One region of the Streptomyces sp. NPDC049837 genome, then DNA from elsewhere that is predicted to be linked to it. Evidence: riboswitches for the same ligand, from Rfam matches in the RefSeq annotation. Region 1 holds a riboswitch; each other region holds the start of a gene.
The links. A riboswitch is a leader RNA that binds a small molecule or an ion and turns the genes downstream of it on or off. The one in region 1 is predicted to bind cyclic di-AMP.
Positions count from the first base shown of each region.

Region 1 (5,576 bases):
CTGGAGCGCGACACGGTCTTCGACGCGGCCGCCGCCGTGGCGTACGGGCTGGCGGACCACGTCGTCCCGAACCGCGGGAGGTGAGCGATGCCGGCTCCCGAACCTCCGGACTGGCCACCGCTCCCCGCACTGACCCGCGCCGAAAGCGCGTTCGTCGACAGTTGGCTCGAAGTCGTCGACCTCCTGGGCCGGATCAATCCGGCGCGCGCCACCCACACGTACAGCGCCCTGCGCGCGGCACAGGCCCTCGTCGGGCGTGCGACCGCGCTGCGCGACGCCCTGACCTCGATGCATGAGCGCGGTGAGAGCGATGTGCATGCCCATACGCTGGCGCGGGCGTTGCGGGTGCTTGACGGCGAACGGCGCGCGGGACGCGTGACGGTGCCTCAGAATCGAGGCGTGGGACCGACGTAGCCCTCCCCCGGATGGGCTCAGGAGTACGAGGACCGCTCCCTCGTTCAGCGTACGCAACCGGACGAATTTGGTACGACGCGAGTTGCGCACCCGGTGTACACATCTGGCGGAATATCAGGTTCCGGCCCTGGTACGGGGTTCGTCGATGTCACGCCGCCGGGCACCAAATCGGCCCTGTCCACCCGAATGGATCAGTCGTGAGGAGCCTCACATAAGGCCGTTTCGACTCGGAATTTCACCCCGACATGGGTCAAGATCCCTGACGACGACAAGCCCCCGCCACCGCGGCGGGGCGGTCCGGGCGGACGCCGAGTCCTGCCGCCGTCCGGATGACTGGTCGACAGGAGTGGATCGGCAGGAGTGGAGGACCCAAGCAGTGCGGGTGACCGGACGGTGTTCGTACGGTCGGTCTCCCTTGGGGTGAAGCCGCGTCAGCGGCCGGGCAACTTCGCCAGCCCGAACCCGACAGGTCATCCTTCACAGGCGGCTGACGAAGGGTTGCGCAATGACCGCGCAGATTCATGTCCCGTCTCTGCTGTCCCGGGCCGGTGCCGTCTCGGCACTCACCCTCGCCGCCGTCGGCGGCCCGATGCTGGCGCCCGGCGCCGTATCGGAGGCACAGGCCGCCCCGGCACACGCGACCAAGGCGCTGAACATCGCCGCGTCCAAGAAGGGCGCACCGTACAAGTACGGAGCGGCGGGCCCGTCCCGGTTCGACTGCTCCGGCCTGACGCTCTACTCGTACAAGCAGGTCGGCAAGACGCTGCCGCGCACGGCACAGCAGCAGTACAACAAGACCCGCCACATCTCCGCCTCCAGCCGGCAGAAGGGCGACCTGGTCTTCTTCCATCGTGGGAGCAACGTCTACCACGTCGGTATCTACGCGGGTAACAACAAGATCTGGCACTCGCCGAAGTCGGGTTCGGTGGTCAAGCTGGACAAGATCTGGTCGAAGTCGGTCTGGTACGGACGCGTCCGCTGATGCTCCGGGCATGACCCGTGGTGCGGGGGTACTCGTCGGGAATGTCCGGCGAGAGCCCCCGCACCGCGCGCGACGGGACGCGCAACGAGACGCCCCTGGAGCGCGCCGACCGCAATTTCGCCGAGCTGCTCCAGGAACTGCGCGTCACCCAGACCGGCGTCCAGATCCTGTTCGCCTTCCTGCTGACCCTGGCGTTCACGCCCCGCTTCGGCTCGCTCGACTCGTACCAGCGCGGCATGTACGTCGTGACGCTGCTGCTGTCCGTCGTGGCGGCGGTGCTGCTCACCGCCCCGGCCGCACTGCACCGTTCGCTGTTCCAGCGGGGCGCCAAGGCGCGCATCGTGGCCGTGTCGTCGAAGCTGGCGAGGATCGGGTTCGTGGTCCTGGCGCTGGCCCTGACCTGCTCCGTGTCGCTGGTCGTGGACGTGGTGCACGGCAGGCCCGAGGGCCTGGCGGCGGGCGCCTTCACCCTGCTGGTGTGCGGCGGCCTGTGGGGGCTCCTCCCCCATCTCGTACGGCGCGGGCTCAGCGACCGGCCACCGGAGCGACCAGGAGCGACACCCCCAGGGCGGCGAGTCCACCACCGGTGACGCCCTGCACGGCCCTGGCGGTGCGCGGCCGTCGCAGCCACCGCCCCAGCCGGTCCACCAGCAGCGCGACGGCCGGGAACCAGACCAGGGCGAGGACCACCACGATCGACGCCAGGAGCAGCGTGCGCGGCAGCACGGCCGCCCCGTCCGGCACGAACTGCGGCAGCAGGCTCAGGAAGAGGACGGGCGCCTTGGGGTTGAGGACGTTGGTCAGGAACCCCTGCCGCAGGCTCCGCCCCACGCCGAGAGCCGGCTCCCCCTCGACCGCCCCCGTCCCGGCTCCCTTGAGCGCGCTGCGCACCGCCTGGACGCCCAGGTAGAGGACGTACGCGCCACCGGCGATCTGGAGCGTCCGGTAGAGGACGGGCACCGCGACCAGGAGCGCGGCGAGCCCCGCGACCGCGAGCGCCGTGTGGACGACCAGCCCGCCCGCGACGCCCACCGCGCACGCCACACCGGCGCGGCGGGAGGCCAGCGAGTTGCGCACGACGACGGTGAAGTCGGCGCCCGGCATGGCGACCATGCCTGCCGCGACACCGATGAAGGCGATGAGCTGTGCGTCCATGGTCACCCAGGCTGACGCACCGGAGGCCTTAGCGTGTACTTGCAATCTTGAGGGCCTGCCTAAAGGAACGCTTAATGTACGACCCCGTGCGGCTGGCCGCGCTCGTCGCGGTCGCGGAAGCCGGTTCGATCACCCGGGCCGCGGGGCGGCTCGGCTACACGGCGCCCGCGCTCTCCCAGCAGCTCGCCAAGCTGGAGCGGGAGGCGGGCGCGCCGCTGCTCGTGCGCCATCACCGGGGCGCCAGGCTGACGGCGGCGGGCGAGGTGCTGGTGGCGCGGGCGCGCCGGGTGCTGGACGAGATGGAACGGGCGCGGCACGAGCTGGCGCTGCTGAACGGTCTGACGGGCGGCCGGCTGCGGGTGGGCACGTTCACCACCGTGGGCATCCACCTGCTGCCGCCGGTGCTCAGCGCGTTCCGGCGCGCCCACCCGGACGTGGAACTGGCGGTCACCGAGTACGAGCCGCCGCGTGGGGTGGCCGCGGTGGCGGCCGGGCAGGTCGATCTGGCGCTGACGCACGCGTACGAGCCGGCCGGCGCCGAGCCGCCGCCGACGGGCGTGTTCCTGGAGCCGCTGCTGGTCGAGGAGCTGGTGCTGGTGACCGCGCCGGGTCATGTCCTGGCCGAGGGCTCGGGACGGCTGGCGGTGGCCGAGCTGGCGGACCAGCCGCTGATCAGCAGTGCCCCGGCGCATCCGGCGCGGCGGGGTGTGGAGGGGGCCCTGCGCGAGGCGGGGGCGAGACCGGCGGTGGTGTGCGAGTCGCCGGGCTACGCGCTGGTGTGCGCGCTGGTCAGCGCGGGCCTGGGGGTGGCGGTGGTACCGGAGATGGTCGCCGCGATGGATCCGGCGCCGCTGGGTGTGCGCCTCTTGGAACCGGCCGCGTTCCGCCGGACGATCTCGGTGGCGCACCGGGGCGACGAGTCGGGGCCTGCGGCCCAGTCGCTGCGGGCGTTGCTGCGTGGGGGTTTCGGGCGGGGGGCGTAGGGAGGGACCGCCTGCACAGGGCGGGGAGCGGGTCAGGTCTGGACCGGGACCGTCCAGGGGAGGGCGATCCAGACGGTCTTGCCGCCCTCGGGGGTCGGGGTGACCGAGAGACGGCCGCCGCATTCGGCGGTGAGCCAGCGGATGATCACCATCCCCCGGCCGTTGTCCTGCTGTACGGCCGCGGGCAGCCGCTGCGGCCAGCGGGGGTGGCTGTCGGTGACGCCGATGCGCAGTTGTTCGTCACGCTCCAGCCGGACGTCGACCGTGAACGTCGGCGACTGACCGAAGGTGTGCTGAACGGCGTTGGTGGCGAGTTCGGAGACGATCAGCCGCACCGTGTCGGCCGTTTCCGCCTCACCGGGGAGGCCCCATTCCGCGAGGACGTCCGCCACGTATCTCCGGGCGGCGGAGACCGAGGCCGGATCGCTCGGCAGAGTGACGGATGCTTCCTGATGGTCTGCCATGGCGACCTTGTCCCTTTCCCACCGGGGCCGGGCTCCGACACGTACCGGATGTTTTGTGGGGACGGCCTCGGACTGTGCTTCGCGCCAGACTGCCACTTATGTCGCCCCTGATGGGGGCGATCCACCAAGATATGCATATATCTGTCGCTCGAAGCGGTGAACTCTGCGACGCGAGACCGGATTTGGGCGGCAAACTGACGGGTTGGCCCCACCGCGGGCGGCCCGGTGGCGGAAAGGTCCCGACGGCGGGAGGAGGCGGTCATGCGAGGCGGTCGGCACGGCCCGGCGGTGCGCCGGCGCAAGCTCGGCGAGGAGTTGCGCGGGCTGCGCCTGGCCGCGGGCCTGACCAGCCGTGAGGCGGCGCGGCTGGTGGGCTGGCACCAGTCGAAGGTGAGCCGGATCGAGACGGGGACGAGCGGGGTCACGGGTGCGGACGTGGCGAAGCTGCTCGATGCCTACGGCGTCCACGAGCCGCGGCTGCGCGCCCTGTTGGCGGCGTTGGCGGGGGCGGCGGCGGACGGCGGCGGGACGGGGTGGTGGCACGCGTACCGGGGCGTGCTGCCGCCCCCGTACCAGGACTTCATCAGCCTGGAGGCGCAGGCGTGCACGGCACGGACGCTGGAGACGTCGGTGGTGCCGGGCCTGTTGCAGACGGCGGAGTACGCGCGTGCGGTGACCCGGGCGGCGCTGGAGGGGATTCCGGCGGCGACGGTCGACTCGTTGGTGCGGGTGCGGATGGCGCGGCAGGAGGTGCTGCGCGCCGATCCCCCGCTGAGGCTGGAGGCGGTGCTGGACGAGGCGGTGCTGCGGCGGCAGGTGGGCGGGCCGGGCGTGATGCGGGAGCAGTTGCGGCGGTTACTGGAGTGGGCGCGGCTGCCTCATGTGCGGCTCCAGATCCTGCCGTTCGCGACGGGTGAGTACGTGGGACTCTCGGGACCTTTCGTTATCTTCTCCTTTCCGAACATTTCTGATCTGGACGTGGTTGCTCTTGACCACTTGACGAGTAGCCTCTACCTCGAACGCACGGAAGACCTCGAGGCGTACTGCGCCGCCTTCCGCACCATGCAGGCGCACGCCCTGTCGCCCGAGGAGTCGTCGGAACTCATCGCCGGGATCGGTGACGGCGCGTAGGGAGAGGCACCCCACATGTCTGCTTACCTCGCACAGCAGGACCTCGCACACCAGAACCCCACATATCAGGACCTCGCACACCGGGACGGCCTCCGCTGGTGGCGCAGCAGCCGCAGCGTCGGCATGAACAACTGCGTCGAGGCCGCCCGCCTCGACGCCGCGCGGCTGGCCGTGCGCGACTCGAAGGACACCGCCAGGCCGCCGCTGCGGTTCTCCGCGACGGCCTGGACCTCCTTCATCGGCTCCCTGAAGCGGGTCGGCTGACCGGGGCCGGCGCCGTACGGAGGATCGTGGCGACCGCCCCGTCGACCTGACGTTCCGTCAAGTCGGCGCGGGCGGTGAGCCGGAGGCGCGAGATGCCGTCCGGCACCGAGGGCGGCCGGAAGCAGCCCACCGCGAGCCCCTCCGACCGGCAGTCGGCCGCCCACTTCACCGCCTGCTCCGGCG
Region 1 is NZ_JBFAMP010000002.1:119,122-124,697, reverse strand. It holds gene AB0J57_RS05190 (ATP-dependent Clp protease proteolytic subunit) at 1-84, shown strand, start outside; gene AB0J57_RS05185 (hypothetical protein) at 88-414, shown strand; cyclic di-AMP (ydaO/yuaA leader) riboswitch at 711-915, shown strand; gene AB0J57_RS05180 (C40 family peptidase) at 920-1,396, shown strand; gene AB0J57_RS05175 (DUF6328 family protein) at 1,438-1,986, shown strand; gene AB0J57_RS05170 (LysE family translocator) at 1,922-2,551, opposite strand; gene AB0J57_RS05165 (LysR family transcriptional regulator) at 2,626-3,534, shown strand; gene AB0J57_RS05160 (ATP-binding protein) at 3,567-3,998, opposite strand; gene AB0J57_RS05155 (helix-turn-helix transcriptional regulator) at 4,260-5,129, shown strand; gene AB0J57_RS05150 (DUF397 domain-containing protein) at 5,145-5,393, shown strand; gene AB0J57_RS05145 (8-amino-7-oxononanoate synthase) at 5,365-5,576, opposite strand, start outside.

Region 2 (5,576 bases), on a different contig from region 1:
TTCCCCCGGGGCTAAAACCCACGGAAGATTGTCGCTCGCGCGTACCGCCGGGTACAGTCGCGCCCACTGCTTTCCCCTCTGGGTCCCCCTTCGCCGGGGCCGATCCCAGACCTGGTCCTGCTGCCGAGGCGAGAGAGAAGTTGGTGAACGACCAGCACCCCCACGCCGGGTACGTCGGAGACGACGCCTATTCCACGGGCAGCTTCGAGACCGGCAGCTTCGCCACCGATCCTCTCTTCGGCGCCCTTCCCGGCACGTACGAGAACGCCTACGAAAGCAGCAGCGGTTACCAGGCCGGCTACACCGCCGACCACAGCGGCCAGTACGACAGCGGCCAGTGGGCCGCCGCCACCCAGCAGTGGACCACCACCGACACCACCGGGTACGTCGAGTACTCGGAGCACACCGGGCAGTGGGACGCCGGCGCCTGGAGCGAGGCGAGCGCGTACGACACCACCGGCCAGTGGAACGTGGCCGCCGCCGCGACAGCGACCTTCGACACCGGCGCGTACGACGCCACCGCCTGGAACTACGCCGCCGCGCCGACCGAGACGTTCACCGTCCCCGAGCAGTACGACTACGCGGCGGCGGACCAGTTGCCGACGCCCGAGTCGCAGCCGGAGCCCGAGTCCGCGGCCGAGCAAGAGCCGGTGGCCGAGGGCAAGTACGAGGCCGAGCCCGAGTACGAGTACGAGCCCGAGCCCGCCGCCGTGCACGACAGCCTCACCGAGACCGCGATCGCACCGGTCGCGCCCGTCGCCCCCCGCGCCAGCCGCCGCTCCGGCGGAGGCGGAGGAGGAGGCAGCCGTGGCCGCCGCCGCACCCCCGCCAAGCGTTCCGCGCTCCTGACCGTCGCGGTGCCCTCCGCCTGTGTGATGGGCGTCGCCGGTATCGCCGCCGCGTCCGTCAGCGGCCTCACGGGCAGCACCCCCGGCGAGAACAAGACCGACGAGAAGGCGGTGACCGCCGCCGACCCGGCCTCGGTCAAGCCGGTCGTCGCCAACAGCGAACTCGACACCCAGCTCGCCGCGCTCAGCGCCGACGCCCGCGACTTCGGTGACCGCGCCAGCCGCACCCAGGAGCGCATCGACCTCAAGGCGCGCCAGGAGGCGGAGCGCAAGAAGCGCGAGGAGGAGGCGGCCCGCCGCGAGGCGATGCGGCCCAAGTTCGCCCTCCCCGTGGAGCTGCACCAGCTCAGCGCGCGCTACGGGCAGGCGGGCGTCAACTGGATGTCCCTGCACACCGGGATCGACTTCCCCGTCCAGTACGGCACGCCCGTGATGGCCGCGACCGACGGCACCGTACGCACCCAGTGGAACAGCGCGTACGGGAACATGGCGATCGTGACCGCCAAGGACGGCACCGAGACCTGGTACTGCCACCTCAGCAGCACCAAGATCCGCTCCGGCGAGGTCAAGGCCGGCGAGGTCATCGCGTACTCGGGCAACTCCGGCAACTCCACCGGACCGCACCTCCACTTCGAGGTACGGCCCGGCGGCGGCGCCGCGATCGACCCGCTGCCGTGGCTGCGCAGCCACGGCCTCGACCCGACGAGCTGAGCGACTCCTACAGCTTCTCGACCGGCGCGTACCGCAGCAGCAGCCGCTTCGGCTTCTCGTCCCCGAAGTCGATCGTCGCCTGCGCGTCGGCGCCCGCGCCCGTCACCGCCATCACGGTCCCGAGCCCGAACTGGTCGTGCGTCACCCGGTCCCCGACCGCCAGCGAGATCACCGGCTTGTCGGACGTACGCCGCGTGGCGAAGCCCGAAGGGCCGGACCGGGAGCGGGCCGAGAGCGACGAGGACAGGGACGAGGCGATCCCGGACGTCGGTCCGGCGGGCTTGGCCATCGCGCCCGTACGCTTCCACTCCAGGTGCTGTCCCGGGATCTCCTCCAGGAACCGCGACGGCGGGTTGTACGAGGGCTGGCCCCACGCGCTGCGCATCGTCGACCGCGTCAGGTAGAGCCGCTCGCGGGCGCGCGTGATGCCCACGTACGCCAGGCGCCGCTCCTCCTCCAGCTCCTTGGTCTGGCCGAGGGCGCGCATGTGCGGGAAGACGCCGTCCTCCATGCCGGTCAGGAAGACCACCGGGAACTCCAGGCCCTTGGCGGTGTGCAGCGTCATCAGCGTGATGACGCCGGAGCCTTCCTCGTCCTCGTCGGGGATCTGGTCGGAGTCGGCGACGAGGGCCACCTGCTCCAGGAACTCGGCCAGGGTGCCGGGCTCCTCACCGCGCTCCTGCTCGAACTCCAGGGCCACGGCGGCGAGCTCCTGGAGGTTCTCGATGCGGGTCTCGTCCTGCGGGTCGGTGGAGGCCTGGAGCTCGGCGAGGTATCCCGTCCGCTCCAGGACGGCCTCCAGGACCACCGCCGGTCCGGCACCGGACTCCACGACGGTCCGCAGCTCGTCCATCAGCGTGTTGAACCGCTTCACGGCGTTGGCCGAGCGCGCCGCCATGCCGTACGCCTCGTCGACGCGGCGCAGCGCCTGCGGGAAGGTGATCCTCTCGCGCAGCGCCAGCGCGTCGATCATCGCCTCGGCGCGCTCGCCGATGCCGCGCTTGGGGACGTTGAGGATGCGGCGCAGCGGGACGTTGTCCTCGGGGTTGGCCAGCACGCGCAGGTACGCCAGCACGTCCCGGACTTCCTTGCGCTCGTAGAAGCGGACGCCGCCGACGACCTTGTACGGCAGGCCGACGCGGATGAAGATCTCCTCGAACACACGGGACTGGGCGTTCGTCCGGTAGAAGACGGCGACGTCGCCGGCCTTCGCCTCGCCCGCGTCCGTCAGCCGGTCGATCTCGTCGGCGACGAACTGCGCCTCGTCGTGCTCGGTGTCCGCGACGTACCCGATGATGCGGGCGCCCTCGCCGGCGTTGGTCCACAGGTTCTTGGGGCGGCGGCTCTCGTTGCGCTCGATCACCGCGTTGGCGGCGGACAGGATCGTCTGCGTGGAGCGGTAGTTCTGCTCCAGCAGGATGGTGGTCGCGTCCGGGTAGTCCTCCTCGAACTGGAGGATGTTGCGGATGGTCGCGCCACGGAAGGCGTAGATCGACTGGTCGGCGTCACCGACGACGCACAGCTCGGCCGGGTCCAGGTCCTCGTACCCGGTGCCGACCAGCTCGCGGACGAGGGTGTACTGGGCGTGGTTGGTGTCCTGGTACTCGTCGACGAGGACGTGGCGGAAGCGGCGGCGGTAGTGCTCGGCGACGTCCGGGAACGCCTGGAGCAGGTGGACCGTCGTCATGATGATGTCGTCGAAGTCCAGGGCGTTGGCCTCGCGCAGCCGCGCCTGGTACATCCGGTACGCCTCGGCGAGGGTCTTCTCGAATCCGTCGGCGGCCTGGTCGGCGAATGTCTCCTCGTCGATCAGCTCGTTCTTCAGGTTCGAGATCTTGGCGCTGAAGGACTTCGGCGGGAACTTCTTCGGGTCGAGGTCCAGGTCGCGGCAGACCAGCGACATCAGCCGCTTGGAGTCGGCGGCGTCGTAGATCGAGAAGGACGACGTGAAGCCGAGCCTCTTCGACTCGCGGCGCAGGATGCGGACGCACGCGCTGTGGAAGGTCATGACCCACATGGCGTTGGCGCGCGGGCCGACGAGCTGCTCGACGCGCTCCTTCATCTCACCGGCGGCCTTGTTGGTGAAGGTGATCGCCAGTATCTGGCCCGGGTGGACGTGGCGGGTGGCCAGCAGGTGGGCGATGCGGTGGGTCAGCACCCGGGTCTTGCCGGATCCGGCACCGGCGACGATGAGCAGCGGCGAGCCGGTGTGCACGACGGCGGCGCGCTGCTGGTCGTTCAGCCCCTCCAGCAGCGCGGCGGGGTCGACGACGGGGCGCGGGGCGCCGTCGCGGTAGTGCGTGTCCCGCGGCGGGGGCACGTCGAAGCGGTCCCCGAAGAGGTCGTGCGGGACCTCCTCCGCGGCCGGGGCGTCCCCGGGGCCCTCGGAGTCCTCGGGCGGCGGCGGGGGCTCCTCGGAGGTGTGGTTCCGGAGGTCCGCCAGGAAGCTGTCGTCAAAGAGGCTGCTCATCGCCTATCGAGTCTAGGCCGCCCCACTGACAGCCGTGGACGAACCGGCCGACAGCCGTGGACGTACCCGAAACAGGCCCGATTCGTCACCCTCCGTACCGAGTCGGCGACATCACGCCAAGGTCACGAAAACGTATCGGGCATATCGAACATCATCCTTCACAGCACCACCACAGGTTGGCTAGCGTGCTCGCCCAAGCGGTCCGTTCTCTCATCGGCGAACCACGCCAATCGGATCGCCCACGCCGAATTCGTGCTGCTCTCATGGCAGTTCGGAACCGGGGACCCATCACGTACGACCGAGGTGAATCGGCCCGCAGCCCCTCGGGCACGGCCGTAGGGCACCTTCCGTTCCGCCCGAACCTGACAGCTAACCCGGTAGGCGGTCCACGGAAGGAGATGCCGGCCTTGGCGTCGCATCGCAAGCCGCGCGCATCGCGCACCTTGCAGACCCTGCATGCCCACTCCCCCGCCGTCGGCGTCACGACGGCCGCCGCCCTGGCCTCGGTCACGCTCCTGTCGTCACAGAGCGCGACCGCCGCGCCGGCCGCACCGGCCGCGCCCGCGAGCGACCCGGACCGGGGCCCGACGGCCGAGGAGGTCCGGAGAAAGGTCGACGACCTCTACCGCCAGGCGGGCACGGCGACGCAGCAGTACAACAAGGCCAAGGAGGCCACGGACCAGCAGCGGCGCGAGGTCGGCGGGATGCTCGACGAGGCCGCTCGGCGAACGGAAGCGCTGAACGAGTCGCGCCGCACCCTCGGCAGCTACGCGGCCGCCCAGTACCGCTCCGGCGGGCTGGGCCCGACCGCGTCGCTGGTCTTCTCGGACAGCCCGCAGGCGTTCGTGGACCAGGCGCAGCTCATGGACCGGCTCACCGAGCGGCAGCACGAGACACTGACCGATTACCGGACGCAGCAGGCCGAGGCCGCGGAGCAGCGGGCGGAGGCGACGCGGCAACTGGAGTCGCTCAGCGCCTCGCAGGCCTCACTCCGTACCACCAAGCAGACCGTGCAGCGGCAACTGAGCGAGGCGCGGGCGCTGCTGGCGCGGTTGACGGCCGAGGAGCGGGCGCGGCCGGCCGAGCTGGAGCGCGAGCGGGAGGAGGAGGCCCGCCGCCGGGCCGAGGACAAGACGCGGGCCGAGGAGAAGGCGCGGGCGGAGGAGAAGGCGCGGGCGGAGGCGGAAGAGGCCCGGAAACGCCACGAGGAGCGGCAGCAGGAGGACCGGCAGCCGGAGGGGGACGGCGGCTACACCGCGAAGGCCGGCAAGGTCCTCGCCTTCGCGGAGGCACAGATGGGCAAGCCGTACGTGTGGGGGGCGACCGGCCCGAGCTCGTACGACTGCTCCGGGCTCACCCAGGCCGCGTGGCGGGCGGCGGGCGTCGACCTGCCCCGTACGACGTGGGATCAGGTGAAGGCCGGCACGAGGGTCGCCACGGAGGACCTGCGCCCCGGCGACCTGGTGTTCTTCTACGACGACATCAGCCACGTCGGCATCTACAAGGGCGACGGGAAGATGATCCACGCCCCCAGGCCCGGTGCCAAC
Region 2 is NZ_JBFAMP010000009.1:275,745-281,320, reverse strand. It holds gene AB0J57_RS24985 (M23 family metallopeptidase) at 144-1,559, shown strand; gene pcrA (DNA helicase PcrA) at 1,567-4,029, opposite strand; cyclic di-AMP (ydaO/yuaA leader) riboswitch at 4,262-4,429, shown strand; gene AB0J57_RS24975 (C40 family peptidase) at 4,428-5,576, shown strand, end outside.
Region 2: another riboswitch for cyclic di-AMP. It lies ahead of AB0J57_RS24975 (C40 family peptidase); the one in region 1 lies ahead of AB0J57_RS05180 (C40 family peptidase).

Region 3 (5,576 bases), on a different contig from region 1:
GGACGACGCTGCTGTCGGGGCTGTGCGCGGTGCTGGCGGTGCTGTTCCTGCACCTGGGCAACGGCACCCTGGACGAGGTGCAGGCGCCGACCGAGATCCTCACCGTGGCGGTGGTCGCGGCGCTCGCGCTGCTGATCAACCGCGTGGTGCGGCGCAGTGGGGAGCGGCTCGCCTCGGCGCGGGTGATCGCCGAGACCGCGCAGCGGGCCGTGCTGCCGACGCCGGCCGAGCGGATCGGGGGGTTGCAGGTGGCGGCGCGGTACGAGGCGGCGCAGGCGGACGCGTTCATCGGGGGTGACCTCTTCGCCGTGCAGGACACGCCGTACGGGGTGCGGCTGGTGGTCGGGGACGTGCGGGGCAAGGGCATGGGCGCGGTCGAGGCGGTGGCGGTGGTCATCGGGGCGTTCCGGGAGGCGGCCGAGCAGGAGAGCTCGCTGGAGGGTGTGGCGCAGCGGCTGGAGCGGGCGCTGGCGCGGGAGGGGACGCGGCGGGACGGGCTGGACGCCTTCGAGGGGTTCACCACGGCGGTGCTGGCGGAGGTGCCGCGCGGGGAGGCCGTGGTGCGGGTGGTGGACCGGGGGCACCCGGAGCCGCTGATGCTGTACGCGGACGGGCGCGCCGAGCTGCTGGAGCCGGCCGAGCCCGCGCTGCCGCTGGGCATGTCGGACCTGGGGACGTGGCCGGACCGGGCGTACGAGGTGCCGTATCCGGCGGGGGCGACGCTGCTGTTCTACACGGACGGGCTGTCCGAGGCCCGGGACGCGGACGGGGTCTTCTACGATCCGGTCGCGCGGCTGTCGGGGCGGCTCTTCCCGGGGCCCGACGCGATGCTGGACGCGCTTGTGAGCGACGTACGGCGGCATACGGGTGGCGGGGCGACGGACGACCTGGCGCTGCTGGCGGTCACCCGGCCGGCGGAGGGGCAGCCGGAGCGGCGCAGGACGATGCCGGTCGTGCCGTAGCGGCGTCCACCGCGCCAGCGACTGTCGGCACGGTGCGTAGTCGATGCGTGTCACTCCGCATAACATATGACACACCGTCAGTACTACTGTGGCCGGCGAACCTTTCTGATGTGCGGTCAACTCGCCCCGTTGTGCCCGATTGTGGGCCGGTAGATCCCGGGGCCGTCCAGTTAATGATCAGTAGGAACGGCTTGGAATCCGGAGCCCGCGTCTATTAACGTTCGATAACGCAGCGCGGTCGTCCCAGCCGTCGCAAGAGACGGCACCGTGCGCGTGCGCCGAATCCCGTGAGGGAACCGGGGAACCACCTTTTGGGGTGAATCGGGCTGAACCAGGCCCGTAGGAGACCTTCCTGCTCCGAACCCGTCAGCTAACCCGGTAGGCGAGAAGGAAGGAAAGGAGTGCGCCTCCGTGGCGTCCAACAGGCCTGCCCCCGAAGCTCCGTACGGCTCGATCGCCTCGTTCAACACTTCGGGTGTCCCGGACGCCGCCCCCGTAAACGGGCAGTGGGAGGAATGGAACCCCACCGAGGAGACCGTCCGCCCCGTCCGCGGCCGGCACCGCATCGCCAAGCAGCGCGGCGGCCTCGCCCGTAGCTCCACCGTCCTCGGCGTCGGCGTGATCGCGGCGGTCGGCGCGGGTGGCATGGCCACCGCGCAGGACAAGCCCGCGGTCTCCATATCCCTGCCCGACGTCGTCACGGACAACCTGCCCGACGCCGAGTCCCTGCCCGGCATCGGCTCCCTGATGTCCGACGACTCGGACTCCGGGGACTCCGGCGAGGCGGGCACCACGGACAGCGGGCCGCTCACCGCCGCGTCCCTCACCGGCTCGGCCGACGCCACCGCGCAGCAGAGGAGCGGCGCCGACGCGGGTGAGGCCCTGCGCGCCCGCATCCTCCAGCAGGCCGAGCAGCAGCAGGCGTCCGCCGACGCGGAGGCGAAGGCCGCGGCCGAGGCGGCCGCCGCCGAGCAGGCCGCCGCGGAGGCGAAGGCCCAGCAGACCGCCGCCGAGGAGCTGGCCGCCAAGCAGGCCGCCGAGGAGAAGGCGAAGGCCGAGGCCGAGGCCGCCGCCAAGGCGAAGGCCGCCGAGGAGGAGCGGCTGGCCAAGCTCGCCGGGAGCTGGTCCCTGCCGACCTCCTCGTACACCATCACCTCCACCTACGGCCAGGCCGGCAACATGTGGTCCTCCGGCTACCACACCGGCCTCGACCTGGCCGCGCCCACGGGCACGCCCGCCAAGGCCGTCCACGGCGGCACCATCAAGTCGGCCGGATGGTCCGGCTCGTACGGCTACCGCATCGTCCTGGAGCTGGAGGACGGTACCGAGGTCTGGTACTGCCACCTGTCGTCCATGACGGTCGGCGCCGGGCAGACGGTCGCCACCGGCGAGACCATCGGACGCGTCGGCGCCACCGGCAACGTGACCGGGCCGCACCTGCACCTGGAGGTGCACACGCCGGGCGGCGACGGGATCGACCCGCTGGCGTGGCTGCGCGGCAAGGGCCTCACCGTCTGAGCACCCGCTCCTCGAACCTCGTACCCCTCGTGCGCCTCGTACTCCGGCGGCTCTGGCGGCACACCCCCCGACGCCAGGGCTGCCGGGCCTAGGCCGTTTCCTAGTACCGGTACGGGTTGTAGCCGCCGTAGTTCAGATGCGGGGGCGGCGTCCACACCCGGCCGGTGGCCTGCGCCGCGTACGTCAGCGCGGGCCCGGCTATCTCCTTGCGCTGCCACAGGTGGTGCAGCAGCTCCTGCTCGCGCGCGATGAAGTCGTGGCCGACCACGCCCCGGCGGGCCCGGTGGCGAAGGAACGCCAGCGACGTCGCGAACGCCTCGTACTCGCCGACCGCGCGCGCCGCCGCCGGGCCGAAGCAGCGCGCCGCGTACCCACGGGCCAGACCCCGCGCCCGCATCGAGGACAGCGCCAGCGGCTCGGCCGGGCTGAGCCAGCCCGCCGCGGCGTACGCCGGGAGCTCGCCCGATATCGTGCGCAGCTCGCGCTGGCGCGACCAGACCGCCAGCCACGTCAGCAGCCCGAACGCGGGCACCATGAACGCCCCGTACACGGCGTAGAACCCCCACGGCCCGAGCGCCGCCGAGCCGTTCCACAGCGCGTGCATGCCCATCGCCAGGGCCAGCCCGAGCACCGGCAGCGCGATGCGGCGGACCTTCTTGCGGCGCGCGGTGATCGCGGCGATGCCGAAACCGATGCCGGTGAGCACGGTGAACAGCGGGTGCGCGAACGGCGACATCACGATCCGTACGAAGAAGGTCGCGGCCGTGACGGACGCCAGCCCCGACGTCCCGATCTGCTGGTCCTCCCCGAAGGCGTTGCCGAGGTACAGGATGTTCTCGGTGAAGGCGAAGCCCGTCGCGGTGAACCCGGCGATGACGACGCCGTCCACGATCCCGGTGAAGTCCCGTCTGCGGAAGACGAAGATGAGCAGCACGGCGGCGGCCTTCGCGCTCTCCTCCACGATCGGCGCTATGACGGTGGCACCGAGGGTGTCCGCGGACGACGGGTCGGCGGTGGCGGTGGCTATCCAGCGCGTCGCGAAGGTGTTGGCGACGATCGCGACCAGCGCGGCGGCGCACGCCCCCCACGCGAACGAGAACAGCAGGTTCTTCCACGGGCCCGGCTCGACCCGGTCCAGCCAGCGGAACGCGGCCATCAGGAGCGGGACCGGCAGCACGGCGAGGCCGAGCCCCACCAGGAAGCCCTGCGTGCCGGTCTGCTCCCGCACCAGCGCGAGGATCACCAGCCCGCACAGGGCGAGCACGATGACGACCGCGGAGGCCCGCACCGCCTTGCTGCGCCAGAAGGCGCGGCGGGGCTTGTAGCGCCAGCGGGCCCGCTCCGGCACGGCGTCGAACGACGGCTGTGGTTCATACGCCGGGACGGCCGGATACGGCGACTGGGCTTGCGCAGACGAGTAGGACACGTGATCGACCCTAACGACCGCCACTGACACTCCGCGACGGCTTTGCTACGGACGCACGGCCGCGTCCGGGGTCACACCCGCTTGAACAGCAGGTCGTGCACCACGTGGCCCTTGTCCAGGCCCTGCCCCTCGAAGCGGGTGAGCGGCCGGAAGGCGGGCCGGGGCGCGTAGCCGCCGCCGGGCACGGTGTTGGCGAAGTCCGGGTGCGCGGTCAGCACGTCCAGCATCTGCTCGGCGTACGGCTCCCAGTCCGTGGCGCAGTGCAGGACGGCCCCGGGCTTCATCCGGGCGGCCACCAGGCTGAGGAACTCGGGCTGGATCAGCCGGCGCTTGTGGTGCCGCTTCTTGGGCCAGGGGTCGGGGAAGTACACGCGTACGCCGTCGAGGGCGGCGGGCGGCAGCATCTCCCGCAGCAGGATGATCGCGTCGCCGTTCGCCACGCGTACGTTGGTCAGGCCGGCCTTCTCGGCGAGCGCGAGGAGGTTGCCCTGGCCGGGCGTGTGCACGTCGACCGCGAGGATGCCGGTCGACGGGTCGTCGGCGGCCATCTGCGCGGTGGCCTCGCCCATCCCGAACCCGATCTCCAGCACGACCGGCAGGCCGCCGAACATCTCGCCCAGGTCGAGGGTGCGCTGCCCGTCGATGTCCAGTCCCCACACGCCCCACAGCCGCCGCAGTGCGTCGCCCTGCCCGGGCGTGACACGGCTGCGCCGGGGCTGGAAGCTGCGGATCCGCCGCTCGAAATGCGACCCGGCGGGGTCGGGCGCGGGCCCCTCGGGGAATCGGGGCTCGCCCTTGGGGCGGCGGTGCAGGGCGGTTTCACGGGACTCAGACACAATGCCCAAAGTCTACGGCGCCCCCTGAGCGGCCCAGGTCGTAGTGGCCCAGGTCGTAGTGGCACAGACCACAGCGGCCCGGACCACAGCGGCCCGGGTCACAGCCGCCCGGGCCACAGCCGCCCGGGTCACAGATGCGCCAGCGCCCGGCGGGCGATCTCCCGCCCGATCGGGAGGGACGCCGTGGCCGCCGGGGACGGGGCGTTCAGCACGTGGACCGTCCGGCGGGCCTCGCGGATCAGGAAGTCGTCGACCAGCGTGCCGTCCCGCAGCACGGCCTGCGCCCGGACGCCCGCCGGGGCGCGGCGCAGGTCCTCGGGGGTCACCGCCGGGAGCAGGCGCCGTACCGCCTCCGTGAACGCCCGCTTCGAGGCCGACCGGTGCAGCTCACCGGCCCCGTAGCGCCAGTGGCGGCGGGCGATCCGCCAGGAGCCGGGCCAGGCCAGCGTCCCGGCCAGCTCGCCGGGCCGGACGACCGACCAGCCGTACCCCTCGCGGCTCAGCGCGGGCACCGCGTTCGGCCCGACGTGGACGCCCCCGTCGATGCCCCGCGTCAGGTGCACGCCCAGGAAGGGGAACGCCGGGTCCGGCACCGGATACACCAGGCCCCGCACCAGCTCGGGCCGGCCCAGCTCGTAGTACTCGCCCCGGAACGGCACGATCCGCATGCCCGGGTCGTCGCCCGCCAGGCGCGCCACGCGGTCGCAGTGCAGCCCCGCGCAGTTCACCAGCACCCGGCCCCTGAGGACCGTCCCGTCCGCCGTCCGCACGGCGACGCCCCAGGGGCGGCGGTCCACGGCGGTGACCTCCGCCCCGTACCGGATCTCCGCGCCG
Region 3 is NZ_JBFAMP010000004.1:13,505-19,080, reverse strand. It holds gene AB0J57_RS11450 (PP2C family protein-serine/threonine phosphatase) at 1-962, shown strand, start outside; cyclic di-AMP (ydaO/yuaA leader) riboswitch at 1,229-1,362, shown strand; gene AB0J57_RS11445 (M23 family metallopeptidase) at 1,416-2,480, shown strand; gene AB0J57_RS11440 (PrsW family intramembrane metalloprotease) at 2,581-3,906, opposite strand; gene trmB (tRNA (guanosine(46)-N7)-methyltransferase TrmB) at 3,978-4,742, opposite strand; gene lhgO (L-2-hydroxyglutarate oxidase) at 4,871-5,576, opposite strand, start outside.
Region 3: another riboswitch for cyclic di-AMP. It lies ahead of AB0J57_RS11445 (M23 family metallopeptidase); the one in region 1 lies ahead of AB0J57_RS05180 (C40 family peptidase).

Region 4 (5,576 bases), on a different contig from region 1:
CGGTTCGCGACGGAGCCGCTCACCATCGGCGGCGAGCGGATCGCGGCCGGTGACCCCGTCCTCGTCGTCCTCGCCGCCGCCGACCGCGACCCGGAGCGGTTCACCGACCCGGACACGCTCGACCTGGCCCGGCGGGACAACCAGCACCTGGGGTACGGGCACGGCATCCACTACTGCCTGGGCGCGCCGCTCGCCCGGCTGGAGGGGCAGACCGCGCTGGCAACCCTGCTGACCCGGCTGCCGGACTTGCGACTTGCGGTGGATCCTGCCGATTTGCGGTGGCGTGGCGGGCTCATTATGCGTGGACTGCGCACGCTCCCGGTGGAGTTCACCCCTCATGTCGGCTGACACTTCGTCAGTTCTGTGATCTTCGCGTAATCTCCGGTGCATCGACTTGTGACTGACGTTCGAATGCCGCTACGTTCACCGTCACCTCAGCAGTCACGCGAAAGGCAGCACCGCATGCGCTCCGGGAACGGCCGGCACCGACGACCCCGTCAAGCCCCCGCCATCGTCGTCGCGGCAGGGGTGACCGGATCCGCCATCGCGCTCCCGCTGCTCGGCGCGGGTTCCGCGTCGGCGGCCGACGCGACCACCTGGGACCGGGTGGCCGAATGCGAGTCCGGCGGCCTGTGGAGCGCCGACCTGGGCAACGGCTTCTACGGCGGCCTCCAGATGTCGCAGGAGACCTGGGAGTCGTACGGGGGCCTCGCCCACGCCGCGCGCCCCGACCTCGCCAGCCGCACCGAGCAGATATCCGTCGCCGAGAAGGTCTACGCCGCGACGGGCGTCAAGGCGTGGGAGACCTGCGCCCCCATCGCCGGCCTGGGCGGTGCCGCCGAGACCCCCGGGACCGACCTGGGTATCGCGCCCACCGAGACCGCCCCGGAGCCGTCCGACCCGGCACAGAGCGCCGAGCCGACGGACCCGGCCGAGACCCTCGAAGGCCCGACCGCGCCCGCCACGCCGACGGACCCGGCCGCGCCCACCGACCCGGCCGCCACACCGACCGACCCGGCCGGCACCCTCCTGCCCACCGAGCCCGCTCCGACGGCGCCCGGCACGACCCCCGCTCCGGGCACCGGCAAGCACCGCGGCGAGCCCGCCCCCGAGGGGACCCCGGCGGCCGACCCGACCGCCCCGGTCGCCCCGGCCGCACCGGAGGGCGAAAGCACCACCAAGCCCACCGATCCCACCAAGCCCGCCGATACCGGCAATTCGGGCACCGGGCGCGAAAGTGACGGTCACGCCTCCCGGGGTGGCGGAGCGTCGCGCGACCCCGGCAGCGTCGAGCCCGGCGCCTACACCGTCCGTCCCGGCGACAACCTCTGGAGCATCGCGGACGAGCACGAGGTCCCCGGAGGGTGGCCCGCCCTCTATGAGGCCAACCGGGAGACCGTCGGCGCCGATCCGGACCTCATCGTCCCCGGTCAGAGCCTCGATCTGACGGCGGATCAGCCGTAGGCGCGGCTCGACTTCGGGGTGTATGTCCACTTCTGGGTAAGTGAGACATGAATCTCTTCGCCCCAACTGGCGCATCATGGCCGCCCGAACCGCACAATCCGCCCTTCACCTGCGTAAACGCCCGTCAAGGGCAGGCGCATAAGGGCGGATTGACCCCGATGTCCGTCTTTGAACTTCGGGGAGGTCTCTGTTTACGGTCGTGACCGCTCGCCACCGCGGGCCCCATCGACCGGAACGCCGAATCCTGCCGCCGGTCGACGGGAACGGTCGTCGCGTCACGCGCCGAAGGCAGGAGCGGGGGACCCAAGGTAAGTGCCGGGCCCGGCCATGGAGACATGGCACGGACCGGCTAGGGGTGAAGCCGCGCGCCGCACCGCGGTGCCGCGCGGCCGGGCAGCTCACGCCCGAACCCGACAGCTCACCTCGCAGGCGTCGGTGAGGAGATGTCCCCATGCTGTTCTCCAGCAAGGCCAAGCACCGTCGCCCCTCCAAGGCCGCCCGGTTCGCCGCGTTCGCCGGCATCACCGGTGTCGCCGTCGCCGCCCCGCTGATGGGCGCCACGTCCGCCTCGGCCGCCACCGCCGCCGAGTGGGACAAGGTCGCCCAGTGCGAGTCCGGCGGCAACTGGTCCATCAACACCGGCAACGGCTACTACGGCGGCCTCCAGTTCTCGGCCTCCACCTGGGCCGCCTACGGTGGCACCGCGTACGCCCCGACCGCCGACCAGGCCTCGAAGTCGCAGCAGATCGAGATAGCCGAGAAGGTCCTCGCCGGCCAGGGCAAGGGCGCCTGGCCGCACTGCGGCGTCGGCCTGTCCAACGCCTCCTACGACGGCGGCGGCGCCGAGCAGGCCCAGCCGCAGCAGGAGCGCAAGGCCGAGCAGCCCACCACGCGCAGCGAGCAGCGCACCGCCCCGAAGGCCGAGAAGAAGGCCGCGCCGAAGACCGTCACCACCCCGACCGGCAAGAAGGTCGAGAAGGGCGACGGCGAGTACAAGGTCAAGGCCGGCGACACGCTCAGCACCATCGCCGCCGAGAAGAAGGTCGCGGGCGGCTGGCAGAAGCTCTTCGAGCTGAACAAGGACATCGTCGACGACGCCGACCTGATCTACCCGGGCCAGCAGCTCCACCTGAGCTGACCCCCGCGGGACCACCCCGGCCCGGCTTGCCCTTCCCCCGTGCGAGCCGGGCCGGGGTTCCTCGCTCCAGCAGCGTTACCGACCGGTAAGTTTCGTGGTGTTTCGCCCGCAATGCAGCCTGGTGAGCCCTTTTTCGTCCCAGGAGGCGGGCGTCGGCTGGTCACGGCCTCGCGGCCGGTTAGGCTCTTGCCGCAAGGCCAAAGAGACCCTGCACCGCATGCGTCACATTTTGCGTCACATCCCAGAAGGAGATGCTCGTGCCGTCCATCGACGTCGTCGTAGCCCGGGAAATCCTGGACTCCCGAGGCAACCCCACGGTCGAGGTCGAGGTCGGCCTCGACGACGGCAGCACCGGCCGTGCTGCCGTCCCGTCCGGTGCGTCCACCGGTGCGTTCGAGGCCCTCGAGCTCCGCGACGGTGACAAGGACCGCTACCTCGGCAAGGGTGTCGAGAAGGCCGTCCTCGCCGTCATCGAGCAGATCGGCCCGGAGCTCGTCGGCTACGACGCCACCGAGCAGCGGCTGATCGACCAGGCGATGTTCGACCTGGACGCCACGCCGGACAAGTCGTCGCTCGGCGCCAACGCCATCCTCGGCGTCTCCCTCGCCGTCGCCCACGCCGCCTCCGAGGCGTCCGACCTGCCGCTCTTCCGCTACCTGGGCGGCCCGAACGCGCACCTGCTGCCCGTTCCGATGATGAACATCCTGAACGGCGGCTCGCACGCCGACTCCAACGTGGACATCCAGGAGTTCATGATCGCCCCGATCGGCGCGGAGTCCTTCTCCGAGGCGCTGCGCTGGGGCGCCGAGGTCTACCACACCCTCAAGTCCGTCCTGAAGGCCAAGGGCCTGTCGACGGGTCTGGGCGACGAGGGCGGCTTCGCCCCGAACCTGGACTCCAACCGCGCCGCCCTCGACCTGATCCTCGAGGCCATCAAGCAGGCCGGCTACGCCCCGGGCAAGGACATCGCCCTGGCGCTCGACGTCGCCGCGTCCGAGTTCTACAAGGACGGTGCCTACCAGTTCGAGGGCAAGTCCCGCTCGGCCGCCGAGATGACGGACTACTACGCCGAGCTCGTCGAGGCGTACCCGCTGGTCTCCATCGAGGACCCGCTGTTCGAGGACGACTGGGACGGCTGGAAGACCATCACCGAGAAGCTGGGCTCCAAGGTCCAGCTCGTCGGTGACGACCTGTTCGTCACCAACCCGGAGCGCCTGGCTCGCGGCATCGACGAGGGCGCCGCGAACGCCCTGCTGGTCAAGGTCAACCAGATCGGTTCGCTGACCGAGACCCTGGACGCCGTCGAGATGGCCCAGCGCAACGGCTTCAAGTGCATGATGTCGCACCGCTCCGGCGAGACCGAGGACGTCACCATCGCCGACCTGGCCGTCGCCACCAACTGCGGCCAGATCAAGACCGGTGCCCCGGCCCGTTCCGAGCGCGTCGCCAAGTACAACCAGCTCCTGCGCATCGAGGAGATCCTCGACGACGCCGCGGTGTACGCGGGCCGCAGCGCCTTCCCGCGCTTCAAGGGCTGATCACCGGCCCGGTCGCATAGCCCGGTTACGTACGTCCCCGGCCACGGTCCCGTACCGTGTCCGGGGACGTACGTACGTAACGGGCAAGGGGAGGCGGGTACACGACATGGCCCGGGACCGGTTCTCCACCGCGACCAGGCTGCGACTGCTCGGCGAGCAGACCGCCGCCCGCGTCTACCGCTCCCAGACCCGCCGGCAGGCCCGCCGCTCCCGGCTCACCGGCCGCGCCGCCTTCCTGGCCCTGGTGGTCTGCTCGCTGGTGGTCGCGCTGGCCTACCCGATGCGCCAATGGGTCTCCCAGCGCGCCGAGATCGCCGAGCAGGAGCGGCTGGCGGCCGAGGCGAGCGAGCGCGTCGAACGGCTCCGCGACGAGAAGGCGCGGCTCCAGGACGACGCGTACATCAGGCGCCTCGCCCGCGAGCACCTGCACTATGTACTCCCGGGGGAGACCGGCTACACGGTCATCGACCCCGACGCGGTGCGCGAGCGCCGCACCGACCAGGGCGCGGCCGACCGCCCCTGGTACTCCAACCTCTGGGACGGCGTGGACACCGCCGACCGCACCGACCGCAAGTAGAACCCAAGGCAGGCATGGAAACGCCCCCTCCGCAGACCGAACGCACCGAGCCCACCGAGGCGGACGTCGCGGCGTTCAAGGAACAGCTCGGCCGCCCGCCGCGCGGCCTGCGCGCCATCGCGCACCGCTGCCCGTGCGGCAACCCGGACGTGGTGGAGACCGCGCCCCGGCTCCCGGACGGCACGCCGTTCCCGACGACGTACTACCTCACCTGCCCGCGCGCGGCCTCCGCGATCGGCACGCTGGAGGCGAACGGCGTCATGAAGGAGATGTCCGAGCGGCTCCAGACCGACCCGGAGCTGGCCGCCGCCTACCGCGCCGCGCACGAGGACTACATCGCGCGCCGTGACGCCATCGAGGTCCTGGAGGGCTTCCCGAGCGCCGGCGGCATGCCGGACCGCGTGAAGTGCCTGCACGTGCTCGTGGGCCACTCGCTGGCCGCCGGGCCGGGCGTGAACCCGCTGGGCGACGAGGCCATCGCGATGCTGCCGGAGTGGTGGGCCAAGGGGCCTTGTGTCACTCCGCGGAAGGAGGACGACCAGTGACCCGCGTCGCCGCCATCGACTGCGGTACGAACTCCATCCGCCTCCTGGTCGCCGACGTCGACCCGGCGACCGGTGAAGTCACCGACCTGGACCGGCGGATGACGATCGTCCGGCTCGGCCAGGGCGTGGACAAGACCGGCCGGCTCGCCCCCGAGGCGCTGGAGCGGACCTTCGCGGCGTGCCGCGAGTACGCCGCCGTCATCGAGGAGTACGGGGCCGAGAGGCTGCGTTTCGTGGCGACCTCGGCCTCGCGCGACGCGGGGAACCGCGACGACTTCGTCCGGGGCGTGAAGGACATCCTGGGCGTGGAGCCC
Region 4 is NZ_JBFAMP010000005.1:106,678-112,253, reverse strand. It holds gene AB0J57_RS15395 (cytochrome P450) at 1-348, shown strand, start outside; gene AB0J57_RS15390 (transglycosylase family protein) at 529-1,464, shown strand; cyclic di-AMP (ydaO/yuaA leader) riboswitch at 1,735-1,911, shown strand; gene AB0J57_RS15385 (transglycosylase family protein) at 1,916-2,602, shown strand; gene eno (phosphopyruvate hydratase) at 2,860-4,140, shown strand; gene AB0J57_RS15375 (septum formation initiator family protein) at 4,247-4,717, shown strand; gene AB0J57_RS15370 (DUF501 domain-containing protein) at 4,732-5,262, shown strand; gene AB0J57_RS15365 (Ppx/GppA phosphatase family protein) at 5,259-5,576, shown strand, end outside.
Region 4: another riboswitch for cyclic di-AMP. It lies ahead of AB0J57_RS15385 (transglycosylase family protein); the one in region 1 lies ahead of AB0J57_RS05180 (C40 family peptidase).